Regions from separate parts of the Lacisediminihabitans sp. FW035 genome, predicted to be linked through region 2. Evidence: predicted binding sites of a transcription regulator. Region 2 holds the regulator's gene; the other holds the start of a gene.
What was found. The regulator HspR, encoded in region 2, represses chaperone genes until heat shock. The targets are predictions, from matches to a motif close to AAGTTGAGTCNNNNNGACTCAACTT.

Region 1: ACVXZ4_RS09455 (Hsp20/alpha crystallin family protein) is a predicted target of HspR. The motif match lies at 5,290-5,314, and genes of this name have one in related genera.

Annotation. Positions count from the first base shown of each region.
Region 1 covers NZ_CM142187.1:1,961,349-1,972,061, reverse strand. Annotated here, with positions in the region: gene ACVXZ4_RS09465 (transglycosylase domain-containing protein) at 1-1,238, shown strand, start outside; gene ACVXZ4_RS09460 (glucodextranase DOMON-like domain-containing protein) at 1,342-4,665, shown strand; gene ACVXZ4_RS09455 (Hsp20/alpha crystallin family protein) at 4,855-5,265, opposite strand; gene ACVXZ4_RS09450 (M50 family metallopeptidase) at 5,495-6,172, shown strand; gene ACVXZ4_RS09445 (cation:proton antiporter regulatory subunit) at 6,251-6,739, shown strand; gene ACVXZ4_RS09440 (cation:proton antiporter) at 6,754-7,959, shown strand; gene ACVXZ4_RS09435 (DUF1653 domain-containing protein) at 7,986-8,234, opposite strand; gene ACVXZ4_RS09430 (endonuclease/exonuclease/phosphatase family protein) at 8,291-9,115, shown strand; gene ACVXZ4_RS09425 (thermonuclease family protein) at 9,715-10,296, shown strand; gene ACVXZ4_RS09420 (SDR family NAD(P)-dependent oxidoreductase) at 10,327-10,713, opposite strand, start outside.
Region 2 covers NZ_CM142187.1:3,700,690-3,711,402, reverse strand. Annotated here, with positions in the region: gene ACVXZ4_RS17640 (sirohydrochlorin chelatase) at 72-821, opposite strand; gene ACVXZ4_RS17635 (serine protein kinase RIO) at 986-1,795, opposite strand; gene dnaK (molecular chaperone DnaK) at 2,101-3,996, shown strand; gene ACVXZ4_RS17625 (nucleotide exchange factor GrpE) at 4,002-4,604, shown strand; gene ACVXZ4_RS17620 (DnaJ C-terminal domain-containing protein) at 4,723-5,712, shown strand; gene ACVXZ4_RS17615 (heat shock protein transcriptional repressor HspR) at 5,729-6,145, shown strand; gene ACVXZ4_RS17610 (hypothetical protein) at 6,156-6,812, shown strand; gene ACVXZ4_RS17605 (class I SAM-dependent methyltransferase) at 6,805-7,977, shown strand; gene ACVXZ4_RS17600 (ATP-dependent Clp protease ATP-binding subunit) at 7,983-10,148, shown strand; gene ACVXZ4_RS17595 (acyltransferase family protein) at 10,249-10,713, shown strand, end outside.

The DNA of each region.
Region 1 (10,713 bases), 1.7 Mb from region 2:
ACGGATGCCTCTACGCCGCCGACGCGAAGTTCGCCTGCGACTTCGCCCTCCGCCTTGTCCCCACACTCACCGCGCTCGGTGACTCCGACGCGGCCCGGGCCGCGGCGTGGGCTCACGGCGGATACAGCATCTACACCAGCATCGACCTGGGCCAGCAGGACGTGGCGCAGGCCAATCTCATCGCCAGCGCACCGCCGACGGAGACCCGATTCGCGCTCGGCGCCGCCGCGGTCGCGATGCAGCCCGGCACCGGCCGTGTCGTGGTCATGGCGCAGAACAAGGGTTTCGACAACTCGAAGGATGGCGGCGGTCCTACAACCACCGCCGTCGACTACATGACCGATAAGGCCTACGGGGGATCATCAGGATTCCAGACCGGGTCGACGTACAAGATCTTCACGCTCACGGAATGGCTGAAGAAGGGTCACACGCTCAGTGAGGTCGTCGACGGCACGTCGCGGGCATTCAACCTGAGCACCTTCAACTCGCGGTGTATCAATTCGGACGGCCAGGCGCCGTTCGTCTTCCATAACGACTCCCCCGGCGAAGGCGGGCGGATGACGGTGGCGACCGCCACGAAGAACTCTGTCAACGTCGCCTTCATCACCATGGCGCAGAAGCTGGACGTCTGCGACATCCGGGACACGGCAAAGTCCTACGGGGTGCATCGGGCCGACGGGGCGGAGCTCGGTGCACAGCCCGCGGCGATCATCGGTACCAATGAGATCGCACCGATGACCATGGCGGCGGCCATCGCCACCGTCGGCGCGAACGGTCTGTATTGCGCGCCGACCATCATCGACAAGGTGGTGGGACCCGACGGCAAGGAGGGTCCCGGACAGCCCCGCTCCTGCACCCAGGCCGTCGCACCCAACGTCGCAGCGACCGTTGCCTACGCCCTGAGTGCGGTGATGACTTCCGGAACCGGAACTCCCGGACGTCCCCGCGACGGCGTGCCGATCGTCGGCAAGACCGGCACAACCAATGACGCGGCGCAGAACTGGCTGGTCGCCACGACCACCAGGATGTCCCTCGCGGTGTGGGTGGGAAATACGGACGGCGGTCAACGCTCGCTGCGCAAGATCACGCTCGCCGGCACCAACGGCTACAACACGAAGTTCAACATCTTCCGCAACACGATGACATCCCTCAGCGCGAACCCCGAATACCGGGGCGGCGCTTTCCCCGCCCCGGACCCGGCGCTGGTGAGTGGGCGGGGAGCGACCCGCGCAAAATAAGCCCGGTTCGCGACCGCCCGGCCGGTAGACAGACCGGGTGTTGACCATCGTGCGCGGTGGGTCTACGTTCCGTAACTAGAACGTTCTCAAAGGAGAGACCCCCGTGTTCCGACGCCAGTTCATCGTGCCTGCAACCGCCGCTGTATTCGCCCTCGCGGCGCTCTCATTCGGGTCCGCCCCGGCTCTCGCGGCGACGCGCGCCCCGGTGAGCGGTGAAGCGGTCGGCTCCCCCGGGCTCACGAGTCACCAGGGGCAATCCCGTAAGGACTGTGTCGGCACCTCGCGCACGACGGAGTCCAAGATCTGGTTCACGGTGGCGAACGGCATCCTCTCGGATGTCTATGCGCCCACCCTCGACGCCACCAACGTCGAGACCATGCAGTACCTCGTCACCGACGGCTCGTCATTCACCGACCTTCAGAGCCGCGACATGACGTATACGGCGGCGGCGGATGCCACGGGCACCGTCTGCACGATCACTTCCACGGCGAAAAGCGGGGCCTACCGGCTCGTCAACACCTACCTCACCGACCCTGCTCGCAACAGCGTGGTAGTGCGAACGAAGTTCCAGCCCCTCACGAAGGCGGCCCGCGCGTACTCCCTCTACGTCCGACTCGACGCGAACGCAGGCGGCAACGGCGGTGGAGGAGCAGCCAACGGGGGCGCTGACACCGCTCTCATCGACACCAGCACCGGTCGTCCCGTGCCGGTATCGTTCGACACGAAGACGACCAGCCAGGCCAATCGCACCGCCTATGCGGTGCCCTCCTACCTCGCGCTAGTCGGCGATCGTCCGTTCAGCGGCGTGAGCAGCGGTTTCGTCGGAACGGCGAGTGACGGGCTGACCCAGCTCGACTCGTCTCACACCCTTGACCCCGTGTCGGCGACCGCAACGGGCGGCAATGTCGAGCAGACTGTCGGCGTCCAGCGCGACCATGACGGGGAGGCGACGCTCGCTCTCGGATTCGGCACGACACAGGCCGCCGCGGTCGCGACAGCGAAGGCGACGGCGTCATCCTCGCCGGCCCGCCTCACGGCGACCTATCTCGCCGGCTGGGCCCGCTACGACGCGGGTCTCAAATTCCCGGTGCTCACTACGCCGGGTCTCACCGGCTCGCAGCGGATCGCCGCGATCAAGAACTACTACCAGTCGGCGAACGTCGTGAAGGCATCCGAAGACAAGACCTTTCCCGGTGCGATCGTCGCGGGACTGGATGCCCCGTGGGGGCAGTCCATCGTGGCGAACGACCCGAACAACCTCTTCGTCGGCGGCTACAAGGAGGTGTTCGCCCGCGATCTCTATGAGGCGTGGACCGCCCTCTATACGGACGGCGACGTCGCCACCGCGCAAGCGACTGTGCGCTATCTCCTGCTGAAGAGCCAGCAGGCCAACGGCTCGCAGCCGCGCAATTCCCTTCTCGACGGCACGAAGGCCGCCGACGCCTTCAACGATCAGCTGGACGAGACGGCCTACCCGATCCTGATGGCTCTGCAGTCCGGTCTCGCGGGGGACGACGCACTCTGGCCGCATGTGCGCTCGGCGGCGAATTTCCTCGTGAGCCACGGCCCCAGCTTCGGTGTCGAACGCTGGGAAGAGCAGACCGGTTACTCCCCCTCCACCATCGCTGCCGAGATCGCGGGCCTCATCGCGGCGGCGACCATCGCCGATCAGCACCATGACTCCGCAAGCGCCAGGGTGTGGCGCGCCACCGCGGACCAGTACCAGCGCATGATCACGGCCTGGGGAGTCACGACGAACGGTCCGCTCTCTACTTCCCCCTACTTCATCAGACTCTCCAAGACCGGCGACCCGAATGCCGCCATCAGCTACATCGTGGGCAATGGGGGCCCGACGCTCGACCAGCGCGCGGTCGTGGATGCAGGCTTCCTCGAGTACGTGCGCCTCGGCATCCTGCCCGCTACTGATCCCGTGATTCTCAATTCGCTCGCGGTGACGGATGCCGCGATTCAGCGCCCCACCGACAGTGGTGCCGCCTGGCTGCGCTACAACGGCGACGGCTATGGCGACTGCTTCGTGGGCGCCGGCACGAATTGCACGGTCACCGGGGCTCCTTGGACAAACAACTTCTCCGGCACCGGCCACCCGTGGCCCGTGCTGGGAGCCGAGCGGGCTCAGCAGTATCTCGCCCAGGGGCAAAAGTCCGACGCATCCTCGGTGCTGGTGTCGATCAACCGGATGAACTCCGGTCCGGGCCTCGTGCCCGAGCAGGTCTGGGACCGGGCGGATGTGCCCGCCTCGCCGTTCGGTACCGACCCGGCGACGGCGTCGATCGGCTTTGTCAACGGCAAGGCGGACGGATCGGCTTCACCGCTCACCTGGGGCTCGGCCTCACAGGTGCGGCTCACGGCCGACCTCGCGGCGGGGCGCAGCCTCGAACAGCCCTCCGAAGTGCGCGACCGCTACGTGTCCCACAGCCAGCGGTCGACTCCCCTCAGCGTGACGGCCCCGACGGACGGATCGGCCACCGGGGCGACGACGACGGTCAGCGGAACCGCCGCCCCCGGGGCATCCATCGACATCGCGGATGTCGCCACCGACGCCAACAGTGTCACCACACTGACACACACCACCGCGGCCGCCGACGGCTCATTCAGCGTCGATGTGACCTCCGCGTCCGGCACGAACGTCTTCGTGATCACGAGCACCGCAAGCAACGGCGGCACCGCCCAGGTGGTGCGGTCCGTGGTGAACGATGTCGTGAATGGCACGCTGCTCTACAGCGTCGACGATCCGACCGGCGACGACAGCGGTCCGGGCAACTACGCCTACCCGAAGGCCGGGGACTTCCACGCCGGCGCCTTCGACCTCGATCGATTCCAGGTCTACGACACCGGATCGACGGTCACCTTCCGGGTACAGACCGCCGACCTCACCCTCACCTTCGGCTCGACGAACGGTGCCCAGCTCGTGGATGTGTACGTGTCGCAGCCCGGCGCGGTCTCGACCTCCACGGCATCGTCCTATCCCGGGATGAACTATTCGACGGTCGCTCCCTGGAGCCGCCTGATCGAGGCGCAGGGTTTCGGCAACAACCGGTTCGTGGATGCCTCAGGCGCCTCGCTCGGTGCGGTGACGGTCGGTGCGAACGCGGTCAGCCGGTACATCACCTTCAGCGTGGACAAGACAGCGCTGGGCGGAACGCCGGCCGCGGGGTGGGGCTTCACCGTGGCCCTCACAGGCCAGGATGGCACGCACGGGGTGGATCAGACCCGCGCCTTCAGCGCGACTGCCGGTGACTACAGTTTCGGAGTCTGCGCCGTGGCATCACCTGCCGCCTTCTGCTCGGCCGACCCGAACACCGTGCCGAAGGTGATGGACACGATCGTGCCGTCGGGAGTCTCGCAGGCGAACGAGCTCGACTACACCGCGGGGCCGGTGAAGTTGGCGGCGGTGGTGATTCCGTAGGGCAGGCGCGGGATGCACGTTCGCTAGACGGCAGTGAACTCGAAGCTGGAGTATCCCGGCCTCGCGTTCCGTGCGCCAGGGCGCGCCCTGGTGAGCGGCGCACTGAATGACATTTGCGACGCAAGAAAGGGCCCGGAACCCTGTTCCGAGCCCTTCGATGTGCCGTCGCGGTCCTGGCGGAGCGAACGACTAAGCGGCGTCGACCTCGAGCCCCTCGTCGCTGGTGGCCGCGGACTCAGGCAGGTTCGCGGGGACGACCTCGATCTTGCGAGCCTTGGACTTCTCGGTCACCGGAATCGTGACGGTGAGCACGCCATTGTCGTATTTCGCCGCGATGCGCTCGGTGTCGATGTTCCTGCCGAGAGTGAGGCGGCGCTGGAACGATCCGGACTGGCGCTCGCGAGAGAGCCACATGACCGTGTCGGTGGAGGCGGCGGCACGTTCGGCCCGGATGCTGAGCACCTGGCCGTCGACGTCGATGTCCACAGTCGCCGGGTCGATGCCCGGGAGGTCGGCGTTCATGACGTAGTTGTCGCCGTCGCGGAAGAGGTCCATCGGCATGCTTCGAGTGCTGCGGGAGGTGGGGTAAAGCGTTGTCATCATCAAACTCCAAGTGCGTTTCTAAACTTGAGTCGGTCTGACTCAACTACAACAAAATTAGCACTCGACCGCGGAGAGTGCCAGCGAATCGGGAGGTCGGTGTTCCGCCCTCAGCGATCACTCCGTGAGCTGAGAAACCGATGATGGCAAACTGACGACTATCGATTCCTATCACCCTGCCTCAGCCTTCGGCAGCGCATTCCCCGCCCTCTTCGCGCAGACGACGGCAGTGGTCATCCCTCTTCCGGTGTTCATCGTGATCGTGGCGGTCGCGGGGACCCTCAGCCTGCCGCGCGCCACCTGGCAGTACTTCGGCCTCTTCGCCACACTTGTCCACGAACTCGGGCACGCGGTGGCCGCGATCCTCACCGGCCGGGCGGTCCACGGCATCCGTATCCGCCGCAATCACTCCGGCGACGCGCTGAGCAGCGGGCGCGGAGTGCTCGGCACCATGGTGAGCGGCGTCTTCGGATATCCGGCACCCGCCATCGTCGGCGCCGCTCAGCTCTGGAGTGTGTTCAACGGATACACGGCTCTTGCCCTGTTCGTTGGCGGGGTCGTGCTTGTGCTCACGCTGCTGGTGATCCGCAACGCCTTCGGCGCGATCGTCGTGATCGTCTCGGCCGCCACCAGTGCGCTGCTCTGGTTCTTCGCCACTCCTGCGTTTCAGGGCTACGCCCTTCTGGTGATCGGGATCGCCCTGCTCGTGGGTGCGGTGCGAGCGCTCGGTACGGTCATCGGCGTGCATGTGTGGCGCCGCGACCAGCTCGCCACCTCCGATGCCTACCTGCTTTATCGTCGAACGGGCATTCCGTCACCGGTCTGGCTCCTGCTCTTCACTACCCTTATCGGCGCGAGCTGCGTCTTCGCGGTTTGGTCCTACCTTGGCTCAGCGGCGCCGTCGTGATCACCGCGAAGGTCGGCAATCACAGGCCGGCCTTGCCCCGGCACCGACCTCGCCGAGCCCGCCTGTTAGGGTTGCCGCGTGAGCGTACGAGTCGAAAAAGTGGATCTGCCGGGCATCGGCACACGCCATGACGTGATCACCAAGAAGGGCCGCCGCATCGGTGTGGTGTCCCATCGATCGGGTGAGCGTGAGCTGGCCCTGTTCGGTGTCGACGATCCTGACGAAGCAGTGGATTCCGTCGCCCTCACCGACGACGAGGCGGCTGCTCTCGCCGATGTGCTCGGGGCGTCCCTCATGCTCGGCCAGCTCGCCGGCATCCGTGAGCAGGCGGCGGGGCTCTTCACCGAGCAGCTGCTCATCTCTGCCGGCTCGCCCTACGCCGGCGAGGTCCTCGGCGCCACCAGGGCGCGCACCCGAACGCACACGTCGATCGTCGCGATCGTGCGGGGAGCGGATGTCATCCCCTCGCCCACTCCGGATACTCCCCTTGAAGCCGGCGACACCATCGTCGCTGTGGGTACCCGTCCGGGGCTCGACGCCCTCTCCCGCGTTCTCACCGACGGCTGATATCCCCTCCGCCCATGCATGACGCCGCCCTGCTCCTCATCGAAGTCGGGGCCGTACTGCTCGGTCTCAGCCTGCTCTCACGGCTGGCGGATCGCATGGGCATCTCCGCCATCCCGTTCTACCTGCTCGCCGGTCTCGCTTTCGGCGTCGGCGGGTTCGTGCCCCTCGATGCCGGCAACGAGTTCTTCACCTTCGGGAGCGAGCTCGGCGTGATTCTGTTGCTGGTGATGCTCGGATTGGAATATTCACCGACCGAGCTCATCACCAGCCTCAAGCGGTCTCGGAGAGCGGGCATCCTGGATGCCCTCCTCAACGCGCTTCCCGGGGCGCTCTGCGCCCTCGTGCTCGGCTGGGGTCCGGTGGCCGCCGTCGCGTTGGCGGGAATCACCTGGGTGTCGTCGTCCGGGGTGATCGCCAAGGTGTTGCGCGACCTACGCCGATTGGGCAACAGGGAGACACCGACGATCCTGTCGATCCTGGTGATCGAAGACCTCGCGATGGCGTTCTATCTTCCTGTGCTCTCGGCGCTGGTGATCGGCGCGGGCGTTCTCGCGGGAGCAACAGCGCTGGTCGTGGCTGTGCTTGTGGTGGCGGTGATCCTGTACCTCGCGCTGCGGCACGGACGCGTCATTTCGCGGCTGTTCGCCGCGAACCACTCCGAATCGCTCCTTCTCGGAGTGCTCGGACTCACCATGTTGGTGGCCGGCATCGCCCAAGAGGTGAATGTCTCGGCCGCGGTCGGTGCCTTCCTGGTTGGGATCGCACTCTCCGGGCGAGTGGCACACAACGCCCAGCAGCTCCTCTCTCCGCTGCGCGACCTGTTCGCCGCCGTATTCTTCGTGTTCTTCGGCCTCTCCACCGAGCCGGCCAGTATCCCGCCGGTGTTGCTGCCGGCCGCGATCCTCGCCGTGATCACGATCGCGACGAAGACCTTCACCGGCTACCGCGCGGCGGCGGCGGCGGGCATCGGAGTACCCGGCCGGTGGCGCACCGGGTTCGCCCTGACCCCGCGCGGCGAGTTCTCGATCGTCATCGCCGGGCTCGCGGCCGGGTCAGGAATCGAGCCGAGGCTCGCACCGCTTGCGACCGCCTACGTGCTGCTGACCGTGATCGCCGGGCCTATCCTGGCCCGGATGACCGACGCCGCCTGGTTCCGCCGCCGGATCAGCACCCGGCAGGAGAAAGTACGCGCCGCCGGAGTTGCATCGGAGCTGGGCTGACCGCGCGGATCAGGCTTACAGAGCGGTCAGGCTTCCAACGGCGCGAACCGTCGCACGCTCGTGCCCTCCACTTCGACCTCGCCGAGGAACATCTCGAGGGGTCGCACCCAGAGCCCGAACTGACCGTAGAGGGCGCGGTAGACGACGAGCGACTCCTCTGTCTCCGAATGGGTCGCCTCACCGATGACCTCGTACAGAAAGCCCTTGTAGTGGCGGTAGGTTCCGGCGGGGACCGAGGAGGTCTCCGGGGTAGAGCCATCATGAGTGTCGACCATCCGAGAAGGGTAGCGTTTGCGCACACGCGGCGGCGTGTCGACCGTAGGCTGGACACGTGACGGACATCCCCCTCCTCGGTCCCGTCACCGCACCAGAGCTTCAGGTGATGAGTTTCAACATCCGCCGGAGGATGCCGCGCCTCCTCCCCGGCAATCCGGACCGCTGGGTCAAACGGCGCGGGCTCATCGCCCGATTGCTCGAGTGTGAACTGCCCACGATTATCGGCGTTCAGGAGGCCCTACCGGACCAGGCCGCATTCCTGCGCCAGGCGCTCGGTAGTCGCTATCGCTCCGTCGGCTACGGGCGCAACGCCGACCGAGGCGGCGAAGGATGCCCGCTGTTCTACGACGGGCGACGCCTCAGGATGCTGCAGTGGAAGCAGACCGCCCTCTCGGACACTCCGGCTGCCAGCGGTTCGACCACCTGGGGCAACAAGGTCCCGCGAGTGCTCGTCGAGGCCACGTTTCGCGACCGCGAGACGGGAATCGAATTCCGGGCCCTGAACACCCACTTCGACCACCGGTCCCGCAACGCCCGCATCCATTCTGCAACCGTGGTGCGCGCGATCGTCGCGGCCAGCCCACTACCGGCGCTCGTCACCGGCGACTTCAACACGAGCGTCGGCTCGCTTCCCCACCGGGCCATCACCACCGGCGGCACCCTTGTGGATACCTGGGATGTCGCGTCGGAGCGCGTCTCGGAGGCGTGGGGCACCTTCCCCGATTATCGGCCCCCTCGCCTCGACCACAAGCGCATCGACTGGATCCTTGCGACAGCAGGGATCTCGGTTTCCCGTGCGGGCATCAATGTCACGCGGTTCGACGGCGCCTGGCCGTCGGACCACGCCCCCGTCCAGGCGATCATCACCCTGCCCGGGTAACCCCGCGCTTCCTCGCCGATGGATCCACAACCGGAAGTGAGGTGCCTGATGTTCGACGTGACCCTCCTCCTCATAAATCGTGAGCAGCGTTAGATCGGAGGGCCGTCCCTCCCCGGGACCCTCTCCATTCCTTCTTCCGGTAGACAGATGACCCGTCGGTGTTTTTCTCTGCTATTCCCGAGTGATGCCGCGTTTGGGGGTGCGCGCCAGGTGAGACGAACTGGAAGAGTCCTCACATGGATATCTTTCAAGTTTTGGGAACTTGCGCGCTCATCCTGTGGGTCGCATTGCCATGCATTGCACTCTTGCTTCTCTACTCCGTAGTACGGACCGCAGTAGCGCGAGGCCTTCGCGACCATCAACTGTGGATGGAGAAGAATCGTCCACTGCTTGGTCAGGCACCCGCTCATCGTTTGTCCCTCGCGGAGTAGGGGGCGTTACCCGGCGGGCAAACTGACCCGCCGCCCAATTAGCCTGCCCGAAGAGGACAGGCGAAGGGGTGCACGAACCCCTGTTCGCCCGAATTGGACTGGGCTACGGACGAACGATACGACATTGAATAGCGGCTCTTCCCTACCGGTGCGCGCTACCGTGTACCCATGAGTGAGCGCCGTGCCACCGCGGTGGTACCGGTGCTCATAGTCATCCTGCTGGCCCTGCTATTCGCGGTAGTGCTGATCCCGCAGCTCACGGGCACCGACCTCGGGTCGCCGACCGCGCCCGAGGCATCACGGGCACCGAATTCCTGGCCCGCGGTCGCACCGATTCCCACCGAGCAGGGCCGGGTGACCCACCTCGTGGACGGCGACACGCTCGACGTCTCCCTAGGCGGGGTGCGAACGCGCATCCGGCTCCTCAACGTCGACACGCCGGAGACCGTAAAAGAGAACACGCCCGTGCAGTGCATGGGGCCCGAGGCATCCGCTCGACTGAAGCAGTTGGTGCCAGTGGGATCGACGGTCGGGCTGGTCTTCGACGTGGAACGGGTGGACCAGTACGGGCGCACGCTGGCGACGGTCGTCACGGCGAGCGGACAGAACGTGAGCGAGGTGCTGGCCCAGGAGGGACTGGGGCGGGCGGTGCGGCATGGCCAGAATGTGGAGGGATATGCGACAGTGCAGGCGGCAGTGGAGCGTGCCAGGGAAGCGAGGCTCGGGTTGTGGTCGGGGGCGTGTGGATAGAGCGGCCCCGACCCTCAATGCGCCTCGGCGCTAGGCGACCATCTCCGCGCTCCGTTCCCAGAGGGCACTCGCGAGCTGCGCGTCATCCGCTTGCCGGTTGGTGCGTCCAGGCTTGCGCTTGATGTAGTACTCCCCCGGTGTCCAGACTTTGCCGGGGGCGGTCGTCGCGAGCCAGACCAGGGTGTCGGCACCCTTCTCGTTCGAGATGAGGGTGTGGCGCAGGATGCTGCGGTAGATCACGCGCAACGGGCTGGTCGAGTCGCTGGCGAAATTCGAGGCTACGACTCCGGGATGGAAGGCTGCCGTGCTGATGCCGTCCGGGCCGAAGCGGCGGTCCAGTTCCTTGGTGAAGAGGATGTTGTCGAGCTTGGCGTTGCTGTAGGCCTTGCCCGGGCTGAATCCGCTCGCCAGGTCGAG
Region 2 (10,713 bases):
GGAACCTAGCGGCGAGGCATGTCCGCTGTCCCCTGAGCGGGTCACAGCCGTTCACGCGGGGTAACGGGGCGTCACACGCTGGTCAGAACCGCAGCTGCCCGATACAAGAGGGCTGCTGAGTACCGGTCGCAGACGATGTCGACGAGCTGCCGCGGTGCCGGGAGCTCGGCCGCGAGAAGCGGCGCTGTCGCGACATCCGCTCCCGAGTTCTCGACGATCGACTGGAAGTAACCGGGCGCGAGCAGGTAGCTGCTCGCCACGATCCGCGAGCCGGGGGATGCCGACCGTGCGGCGGAGATCGCTTCGGCCAGGGTCGGGGCGGCCGCCGACAGGAAGCCGACGGTTACCGGCCGGCCGAGACGGGTCGCGAGCAGGGCGGCGGCCGAATGGCATTCGGCGACGGCGCGCGCATCGCTGGATCCCGCCGCGGCGACGACCACGACATCGTCGGGTGCGAGACCGGCCTCCTCGAGCCGGGCGTGCTGCAGTTCCGCCAGTCTCGGATCCGGCCCGAGGGCCCGCGCCAGCGTCGTGGATCCCGGCCGATCGCTCACCGCCTCGTGCAGGTCGACGTGCACGTGGTAACCCGCGGAGAGCAGCAACGGCACGACCACGGCGCTCGCCGGTGTGTCCCTTGCGGGGTCGAGGGAGGCGAGGGTCTGCGGGACATCCGGTTGCTGCACGTCGACGAACCCGCTTGCCGTGGTGATGTCCGGGCGCGCCACGGCGACGGCCGCCATCAGCCGCGCGACCGCGGACCTCCCGGCCGGCGACGACGTGCCGTGCGAGATGCCGACGAGCGCGGGAGAGGCGTCAAGCATCCCGACAGTGTGCGGCAGCGCTCGACCGCGGCGGGCGAGTGTTACGGGATGCGTCACCGCCGACGACCTCCCCAAAACGCAGGAGATCCGCCACGAAACGCCGCGGTGTGCGGCGAGAGGCGGCATCCGGTGGCGAATCTCCTGCGTTTTGAGAAGGCGTGGCGTCAGTACAGCTCCGCGATGGCCTCCGCGAAGAGCTCGTCGACGTCGCAGTCCAGGCACTGGCGCACGAACCAGTCGCACACGTTCACGCAGTCCCGCTGCAGCAGAGCCATGCCGTTGGGGTTGCTCACCACCTCCACGAGCTGTGGGAGGTCGATAGCCACCACCCGGTCCTCGTGTACGAGCAGGTTGTAGGGCGAGAGGTCGCCGTGCGCGGTGCCGGCACGAGCGAAGCCGAGCAGGATCTGCCGCACCTGCGCGAAATAGTCCGCGAGCGTGGCAGCGGATGCCCGCACCTGCGCCAATCGCGGAGCCGCGTTTGAGCCGTCGCCCACGAACTCCATCAGCAGCTCGGTGCCGAACACCTGCACGGGGTAGGGGACGGCGACGCCTCGCTCGTACATTGTGCTGAGCGCCTCGAACTCCGCGTTCGCCCACGCTCCTGCCGCCACGGATCGTCCGTAGGCCGAGCCGCGGGCCACCGCTCGGGTGTCGCGGGAGCGTCGCATCTCGCGCCCCTCGCGATACTGCGAGGACCGGTGAAAGTCGCTGTTCTCGGGTGAGCGGTAGCGCTTGGCGGCGAGGATGCTGGAGCGCGCCGAGCCCGGCACGGCACGCTCGATCAGGAAGACATCCGCCTCCTTGCCGCTCTTGACGATGCCGAGCTCGGTGTCGAAGGCGCCGGCGTCGGTGACGACCCAGTCGGGGAACGGGCGCGGACCGCGCTGGCTCGGGATGGTGGAGAACCAGGTGGACCAGCGTTGGCCCTCACCCGGCTCGAGTGTAGAAAAAGTGGGGATGTCGAATGACACGAGAGAACTCCAGCGAGAGGGAGGCCACTCGGCGAAAGAGCTAGGCGGTGACCTCGAGGGAAAGGGGAAGAAGGCGGGGCACGATGACCGTGGTCATGGCAGTTCCTCCTCTCGCGTTGCAGTGGGAACAGCATGGCGCAGATCCCCCGAAACTGACAGTTGAGCTAGATCGACTCAAGTTTTCGAATCCTGACTTGACAAAGTTATTCACAGGTTTCAAACTTGAGTACGTGGGACTCAAGTCTCACCCTGGATCTCAAGAAACAGACCCCACGCAGCACCGCACAAGCAAGGAGAAAGAGCATATGGCTCGAGCAGTAGGTATCGACCTCGGAACCACGAACTCCGTCGTCTCGGTCCTCGAGGGTGGAGAACCCACCGTCATCACGAACGCCGAAGGATTCCGCACGACGCCGTCCGTCGTCGCCTTTACGAAGGATGGCGAGGTGCTCGTCGGTGAGACCGCCAAGCGTCAGAACGTCACCAACGTCGACCGCACCATCTCGTCGGTCAAGCGCCACATGGGCACCGACTGGACCGTCGACATCGACGGCAAGAAGTACACCCCGCAGGAGATCTCGGCACGCATCCTCGCCAAGCTCAAGCGCGACGCCGAGCAGTACCTCGGTGAGGCCGTGACCGACGCCGTCGTCACCGTTCCCGCGTACTTCAACGACGCCGAGCGCCAGGCCACGAAGGAGGCCGGCGAGATCGCCGGACTCAACGTGCTGCGCATCATCAACGAGCCCACCGCGGCCGCTCTCGCCTATGGCCTCGACAAGGGCAAGGAAGACGAGCTCATCCTGGTCTTCGACCTCGGTGGCGGTACTTTCGACGTCTCGCTGCTCGAAGTGGGCAAGGACGACGACTTCTCGACCATCCAGGTGCGTTCCACCTCCGGTGACAACCGCCTCGGCGGAGACGACTGGGACCAGCGCGTCGTCGACTACCTGATCAAGCGCTTCAAGGACTCGACCGGTGTCGATGTCTCGGGCGACAAGATCGCCAAGCAGCGGCTCAAGGAGGCCTCGGAGCAGGCGAAGAAGGAGCTCTCGAGCTCCATGAGCACCAGCATCCAGCTGCCGTACCTGTCGCTCACCGAGAACGGCCCGGCCAACCTCGACGAGACGCTCACCCGCGCCAAGTTCGAAGAGCTCACCGCCGACCTGCTCGAGCGCACCCGCAAGCCCTTCACCGACGTCATCAAAGAGGCCGGGATCAAGGTCGCGGATGTCGCGCACGTCGTGCTCGTCGGTGGATCGACCCGCATGCCCGCCGTCGTCGAGCTGGTCAAGAAGCTCACCGGTGGCAAGGACCCGAACAAGGGCGTCAACCCGGACGAGGTGGTCGCCGTCGGCGCCGCCCTCCAGGCCGGCGTGCTGAAGGGTGAGCGCAAGGACGTGCTGCTCATCGACGTCACCCCCCTGAGCCTCGGTATCGAGACCAAGGGCGGCATCATGACCAAGCTCATCGAGCGCAACACGGCCATCCCCACCAAGCGAAGCGAGACCTTCACCACAGCGGACGACAACCAGCCGTCCGTGGCGATCCAGGTCTTCCAGGGCGAGCGTGAGTTCACCCGCGACAACAAGAACCTCGGAACCTTCGAGCTGCAGGGCATCGCTCCTGCTCCCCGGGGCATCCCGCAGGTCGAGGTGACTTTCGACATCGACGCCAACGGCATCGTGCACGTGTCTGCAAAGGACAAGGGAACCGGCAAGGAGCAGTCGATGACGATCACCGGCGGTTCGTCGCTGTCGAAGGACGACATCGAGCGCATGGTGCGCGAGGCCGAGGAGCACGCCGCGGAGGACAAGGAACGCCGCGCCACCGCCGAGACCCGCAACACCGCCGAGCAGCTCGCGTACTCCACCGACAAGCTCATCAAGGACAATGCCGACAAGCTTCCGGATGACGTGAAGTCAGACGTGCAGGCGGATGTCGACGCGCTCAAGAGCGCCCTCGCCGGCGAAGACGAGGCGGCCGTGAAGACCGCCTTCGAGAAGCTCAGCGAGAGCCAGCAGAAGCTCGGCGAGGCGATCTACTCCCAGGAGCAGGCCGCGGCCTCCGCCGAGGGTGCAGCCGAAGGTGAGCAGGCTCCCGCCGCCGATGACGAGGACATCGTGGATGCCGAAGTCGTCGAGGACGAGCCGGAAGCCGGCGACAAGCCCGATTCCGCGAAGCCCAAGGGCAAGAAGTAGCGCTGATGGCAGCCAACAAGAATCCGAAGCCCGGCAAGGGCAAAGGCGATCCGGAGGAGCCCGATAACGGGGCATCCTCAGAGGGATTCGAAGGTCCGGATGTCGAGACGTCGTTCACCGACGATGATCTCGCCTTCCTGGCCGGCGATGCCGCTGCCGGGTCGAGTGACGGCAAGGCATCCTCGCCGAAGGATCCCGCCGCCGAGATCCTCGGTGACCTCAAGCGGGTGCAGGCCGAGTTCGCCAACTACCGCAAGCGCGTCGAGCGCGACCGGGAGGCGAACCGGGAGGCGAACATCGCCGAGGTGGTGAAATCGCTACTCCCCGTGTTCGACGACCTGTCGCTGGCCGAGGCGCATGGCGACCTCGCCGAGGGACCGATGGTGGTGATCGTGGCGAAGCTGCGGGCGAGCCTCGAGAAATTCGGGCTCACCGTGGTGGGGGAGAAGGGCGACGTGTTCGACCCCCACCAGCACGAGGCACTCGTGCAGCTGCCGACACCGGGAGTGACGGTCAACACCGTCGCCGACGTGATCGCCCCGGGCTACAAACTCGGCGAACGCCTGCTGCGGCCCGCAAAGGTCGCGGTCGCGGTTCCCGCAGAATAGAACCACAACCCCTGCTGATCGAGTAGGGAGCTCCCGCGACCGTGTCGAGATCCATCGGGTTTCGACACGGCCGCGGGCGGCCTACTCAACCAGCAACCCCGTACGAAAGGAGGCGCCTGTGGCCAGCCAGGATTGGTTCGACAAGGACTTCTACGCCGTTCTCGGCGTCTCCAAGGATGTGTCCGCGGCAGACCTCAAGAAGGCCTACCGCAAGCTCGCCCGCAAGTACCACCCGGACTCCAACCCGGGCAACGCGGCGGCGGAGGCGAAATTCAAGGAGATCAGCGAGGCGAACTCCGTGCTCGCGGACGCCGAGCAGCGCAAGGAATACGACCAGATGCGGGCCATGGGCCCCGGTCGTGCGCGCTTCACCTCGGGTGCCCCCGGCCAGAGTGCCGGCTTCGAGGATGTCTTCGGCGGCATGTTCGGCCAGGGCGGCCAGCGCGGTGGACAGCGCTCCGGCGGCTCCGGCGGTTTCGATGACATCTTCAGCGGCATGTTCGGCCAGGGAGGCTTCGGGCAGCCCAGTGGCGGATTCCGCGGTGCCGGAGGCCCGACCAAGGGTCGCGACCAGACCGCGGGAACCACTCTCGACTTCCTCACTGCCATCAACGGCGACACGGTGAAGCTGCAGCCTGCCGAGGGCAAGCCGATCAGCGTCAAGATCCCGGCCGGCGTGAGCGACGGGCAGAAGATCCGCCTCAAGGGCAAGGGCGAGCCGAGTTTCGACGGTGGCCCCGCCGGCGACCTCACCCTCACCGTGACCGTGCGACGCCATCCGGTGTTCGAGCGCGACGGCCTCAACCTGCGCGTGGATGTGCCGGTCACCTTCACCGAGGCGACCCTCGGCGCGACCATCGAGGTGCCGACCCTCGGCGGCGAGCCGGTGAAGTTGCGGGTCGCGGCGGGTACCCCCTCCGGGCGTGTGCTGCGGGTCAAGGGCCGCGGCGTCACCACCGACAAGGGGGTCGGCGACCTGCTGGCGACCGTGCAGGTGGCGGTGCCGTCGCATCTCACGACGGATGCCCGCGAAGCTCTCGAGAAGTTCGCCTCCCTGCAACCCGACGAGAATCCCCGAGCCGACCTGATCGCCAAGTCGCGGGCCTGAGCGGAAAGGCACAGCAATGGAAGCGACCGATCCGGTCTTCGCGATCGCGATCGCGGCCGAGCTCGCGGGGATGCATCCGCAGACGCTGCGCCAGTACGACCGACTCGAGCTCGTGATCCCGCAGCGCACCTCCGGACAGTCCCGGCGATACTCGATGCGGGATGTCATGCAGTTGCGCGAGATCGCACGCCTCGGCACCGAGGGCGTGAGCCTCGAGGGTATCAAGCGCATCCTCCAGCTCGAGAACCAGGTGACGGCGCTGTCCGAGCGCGTGCGCGAGCTCGAACACGCGCTCGCCGATGAGCTGCTCTCCCGCCCGGGCAACCGCGTCTTCGCCGGCGGAGGAACCGGCGAGGTGGTCTCCCTTCGGGCAGGGACCCGCGCCCAGCGCAACACCCAACTGGTCGTCTGGCGACCGCTCGACCACGATTGAGGGACAACCGATGACCGACTATCCCGCGCCCGCGTCTGGTTACATCGCGCAGCCCTACGCCCCGCGCCCAGTGCGCCCGCCGCTCACCGCCCGTGCGAAACGGGGCACGGTGATCGCGGGAGCCGTGGGATTCGTGTTGCTCGGACTCGGCTACGCCATGGTCGCGCTGCCCATCGGTCTCGCTCTGCTCGTCGGATTCTTCGCGCTGATCATCCGCGCGGCCAGCTCATCATCGGGACCGTTGCCGTCTGGCCTCGAACAGTTTCTCGCGGGCCTCGACTTCGAGCCCTGGGTCGCCGCGCTCGTCATCCTCGCCCTCGTCGGCGTCGTGGTGATGGCCGTTGCCATCGTGCTGAGCGGCCGGATTCTCGCCGCCCATCAGGTGCGGCGCCCCTGGGCCGTCACCTGGGCGGGTTTCGGCATCGCGATCGTCGGGTCGTGGGTCGTCTCCGGCATCACCGGCGTATTCACGAATGTGGGCTTCAGCGGGGTGCGGTGGGACTCGTCCTCCGCCGGCTCCACGATCGTGCTCGTCGTGGTTATCTCGGCGTTGATCGCCCTCGTGTCCAACGCCGTAGTGGGCTGGCTCTCCTTCTGGTGGATGGCGCACGCCATGCGCCCGGCGGCTGTCTCGCCACAGCCGATTGTGGCGGACCCCCATGCCTGACGTCGACCTCGACCGCCTGCGTCGCTGGCCCGACGTCGAGGCGCCCAACCTGTTCGCGGTAGACGCGAGTGATCGGCTCATCCTCGACGAGGCATCCCTCGCTGTCTCGGCCGCACCACCCGGCACCGTCGTCGTGATCAACGATCACTATGGTGCGCTCGCGATCGGCGCCGCGGCGAATCTCGGGGCAACCGGGGTGCGGGTGTTCCAGGACGCTCTCGTCGGGGAGGCCGCGCTCTCGGCGAACGCCCGCGGGATCACCTCGGAGGTGCGGAGCCTTCCCCTCGGCCGGGAGCTGCTCTCGGGGGCGAGAGTCGTACTGCTCCAGGTGCCGCGCTCCCTCGCCGAACTCGATGAGATCGCCGGCGAGATCGCCCGGTGGGCCGACCCGGACGTCGTCGTCTTCGCCGGTGGACGCATCAAGCACCTCTCGCTCACGATGAACTCCGTGCTCACGAAGCACTTCGGGCGGTTGGATGTCTCGCTCGCCCGCCAGAAGTCGCGGGTGCTGATCGCCCGCCAGCCGTTCGTCGCGGCCAGCGGGTTCCCGGTGCGCGAGTACAACGACGAGCTCGGGCTCTGGGTGTGCGCCCACGGCGCCGTCTTCGCCGGAGCGAAGCTCGATCTCGGCACCCGACTGCTGATCTCGGTGCTCGACGGAGCACTGCCGACTGCCACCACCGCCATCGATCTCGGCAGCGGCACGGGAATCCTCGCGGCGACGCTCGCTCGCTCGCGCCCCGGCATCTCGGTGATCGCGACCGACCAGTCGGCCGCGGCCGTGGCATCCTCCCTCGCCACCATGCACGCCAACGACCTCGCCGACCGGGTGACGGTCATGCGGGATGACGGCCTGAAGAGCCAGCCCGACGCCAGCGCCGACCTCATCGTGCTCAACCCGCCCTTTCATGTCGGGGCAACGGTGCACACCGGCCTCGCCGACCGCCTGTTCCGGGATGCGGCCCGCGTGCTGCGCCCCGGAGGCGAGCTCTGGACCGTCTACAACTCGCACCTCGCGTATCGGCCGACACTGCAATCGGTGATCGGCTCCACCCGCGAAGTGGTGCGCAACAACAAGTTCACGGTCACCTCGTCCCGCCGACGAGTGACCGCACTCACCGCAGAAGACAACGCGAGCCCGTCCGGTTCGCGCGTGGAAAGGTAACGCGAATGGCCAACCTCCAGGGTGCTCCCGCCACCGACGAAGAGCAGCAGAGCGCTCTCGAGAAGTACGGCGTCGACCTCACGGCGATCGCGCGCACCGGAAAGCTCGATCCGGTGATCGGTCGCGACGCCGAGATCCGCCGCGTGAGCCAGGTGCTCACCCGGCGCACCAAGAACAACCCGGTGCTCATCGGTGAGCCCGGCGTCGGAAAGACGGCCGTGGTCGAAGGCCTCGCGCAGCGCATCGTCGCCGGCGACGTCGCCGACTCCCTCAAGGGCAAGCGGCTCGTCTCCCTCGACCTGGCCGCCCTCGTGGCCGGGGCCAAATATCGTGGCGAGTTCGAAGAGCGGCTCAAGGCCGTGCTCAAGGAGATCAACGACGCCGACGGCGAGATCATCACCTTCGTTGACGAGCTGCACACCCTCATGGGTGCGGGCGGCGGCGAGGGATCGGTCGCGGCTTCCAACATGCTGAAGCCGATGTTGGCCCGCGGGGAGCTGCGGCTCATCGGCGCGACCACCCTCGATGAATATCGCGAATACATCGAGAAGGATGCCGCGCTCGAACGCCGCTTCCAGCAGGTGTTCGTCGGCGAACCGTCGGTTGAAGACACCATCGCCATCCTGCGCGGGCTGAAGGAGCGCTATGAAGCCCACCACAAGGTGGCCATCGCCGACACCGCGCTCGTGGCCGCTGCATCCCTCAGCAACCGCTACATCAGCGGGCGCCAGCTTCCTGACAAGGCAATCGACCTCGTGGACGAGGCGGCAAGCCGGTTGAAGATGGAGATCGACTCGTCTCCGGTGGAGATCGACCAGCTGAAGCGCGCGATCGACCGCATGAAGCTCGAAGAGCTCGCCCTCAAGAAGGAGAAGGACGCGGCCTCTAAGGCGCGCCTGCAGAAGCTCCGCGATGAGATGGCCGAGATGCAGAAGAAGCTCGACGGGTTGAACGCGCGCTGGACTGCCGAGAAGGCCTCCCTCCAGGGCGTCGGAGATCTGCGGATGCGCCTCAACGATGCCCGCATCGAGCTCGATCGCGCCATGCGCGAGGGTCGGTACGAAGACGCCTCACGACTCGACTACGAGGTGATCAAGAAGATCGAGCGCGACATCGCCGCGGCGGAATCGATGGAGACCACCGGCCCGCGCATGGTGAACGAGCAGGTGACAGAAGAGGACATCGCGGCGGTCGTCGCCGCCTGGACCGGCATCCCGGTCGGTCGTCTCATGCAGGGCGAGACCGACAAGCTGCTGAACCTCGAGAACGAACTCGGCAAGCGCCTCGTCGGCCAGAAGCCCGCGGTACGGGCGGTGGCGGATGCCGTGCGCCGCTCCCGCGCCGGAATCGCCGACACTGATCGACCCACCGGTTCGTTCCTGTTCCTCGGCCCGACCGGGGTCGGCAAGACCGAACTCGCCAAGGCGCTCGCCGAATTCCTCTTCGACGACGAGAAGGCGATGGTGCGCATCGACATGAGCGAGTACAGCGAGCGCCACTCGGTCGCCCGCCTCCTCGGAGCCCCTCCCGGCTACATCGGCTACGAACAGGGCGGTCAGCTCACCGAGGCCGTGCGGCGACGCCCGTACTCCGTCGTGCTTCTCGATGAGGTGGAGAAGGCGCACAGTGGCGTCTTCGACGTGCTACTGCAGGTGCTCGACGACGGCCGGCTCACCGATGGCCAGGGCCGCACCGTCGACTTCCGCAATGTCATCCTCATCCTCACCTCCAACCTCGGCAGCCAGTACCTCGTCGATGCCACCCTGAGCGCGGATGCCAAGGAGGACGCGGTCAACGCGATGGTGCGCCAGGCCTTCAAGCCGGAGTTCCTCAACCGCCTCGACGACATCGTGATCTTCAGCGCCCTGTCCAAGGACGACCTCGCCCAGATCGTGGAGCTCTACATCGACAGGCTCGCCCGGCGCCTCCAGGACCGCCGGCTCGATCTCGCGGTGACCCCGGATGCCCGCAGCTGGCTCGCCGAGCGCGGCTACGACCCGATCTACGGTGCTCGACCGCTTCGTCGCCTGATGCAGCACGAGATCGACGACAAGCTCGCCACCGCTCTGCTCAGTGGCGAGATCCGCGATGGGGACATCGTGATCGTGGACCTCGACTCCGACAACGACACGCTCAGCATCCGCAAGGGGGAAGTGCCCGCCGACGAGTAGCCCCGCGCCCGCGAGTGACACCTGCGCCCGCAAATTCGGGCGCGTGTGTCACTCGCGGGCGCGGGAGCTCTTCGGCCTCGCCCTGTTAGCCTGATTCGCGATGTCATCTCCCTCGACGCGCGAGCGCCTACAGCAGCCGAAGTCGGCACCGAAGCACTTCCTCCCGCACGTGCAGGGACTGCGGGCGGTGGCCGTGATCCTCGTCGTGCTCTACCACTTCTGGCCCGGGCGCCTCTCGGGCGGTTACATCGGCGTCGATATCTTCTTCGTGATCTCCGGGTTCCTGATCACGGGCCAGCTCGCGCGGGAGCTCGAGCGCACCGGTCGGATCGCGCTGCCCGCCTTCTGGGCGAAGCGCGTGCGCCGGCTGTTGCCGGCATCCATCACCGTGCTCATCTTTGCAACGCTCGCCACGCTGTTCATCCTGCCGCTGTCGAGCCTCCTCGACTCGCTCAAAGAGATCCTGGCCAGCACCTTCTACGTCGAGAACTGGTCGCTCGCGATCGGTTCGGTGAACTACCTGTCCTCCCACGACGCGACGGCCGCGCAGCACTACTGGTCACTG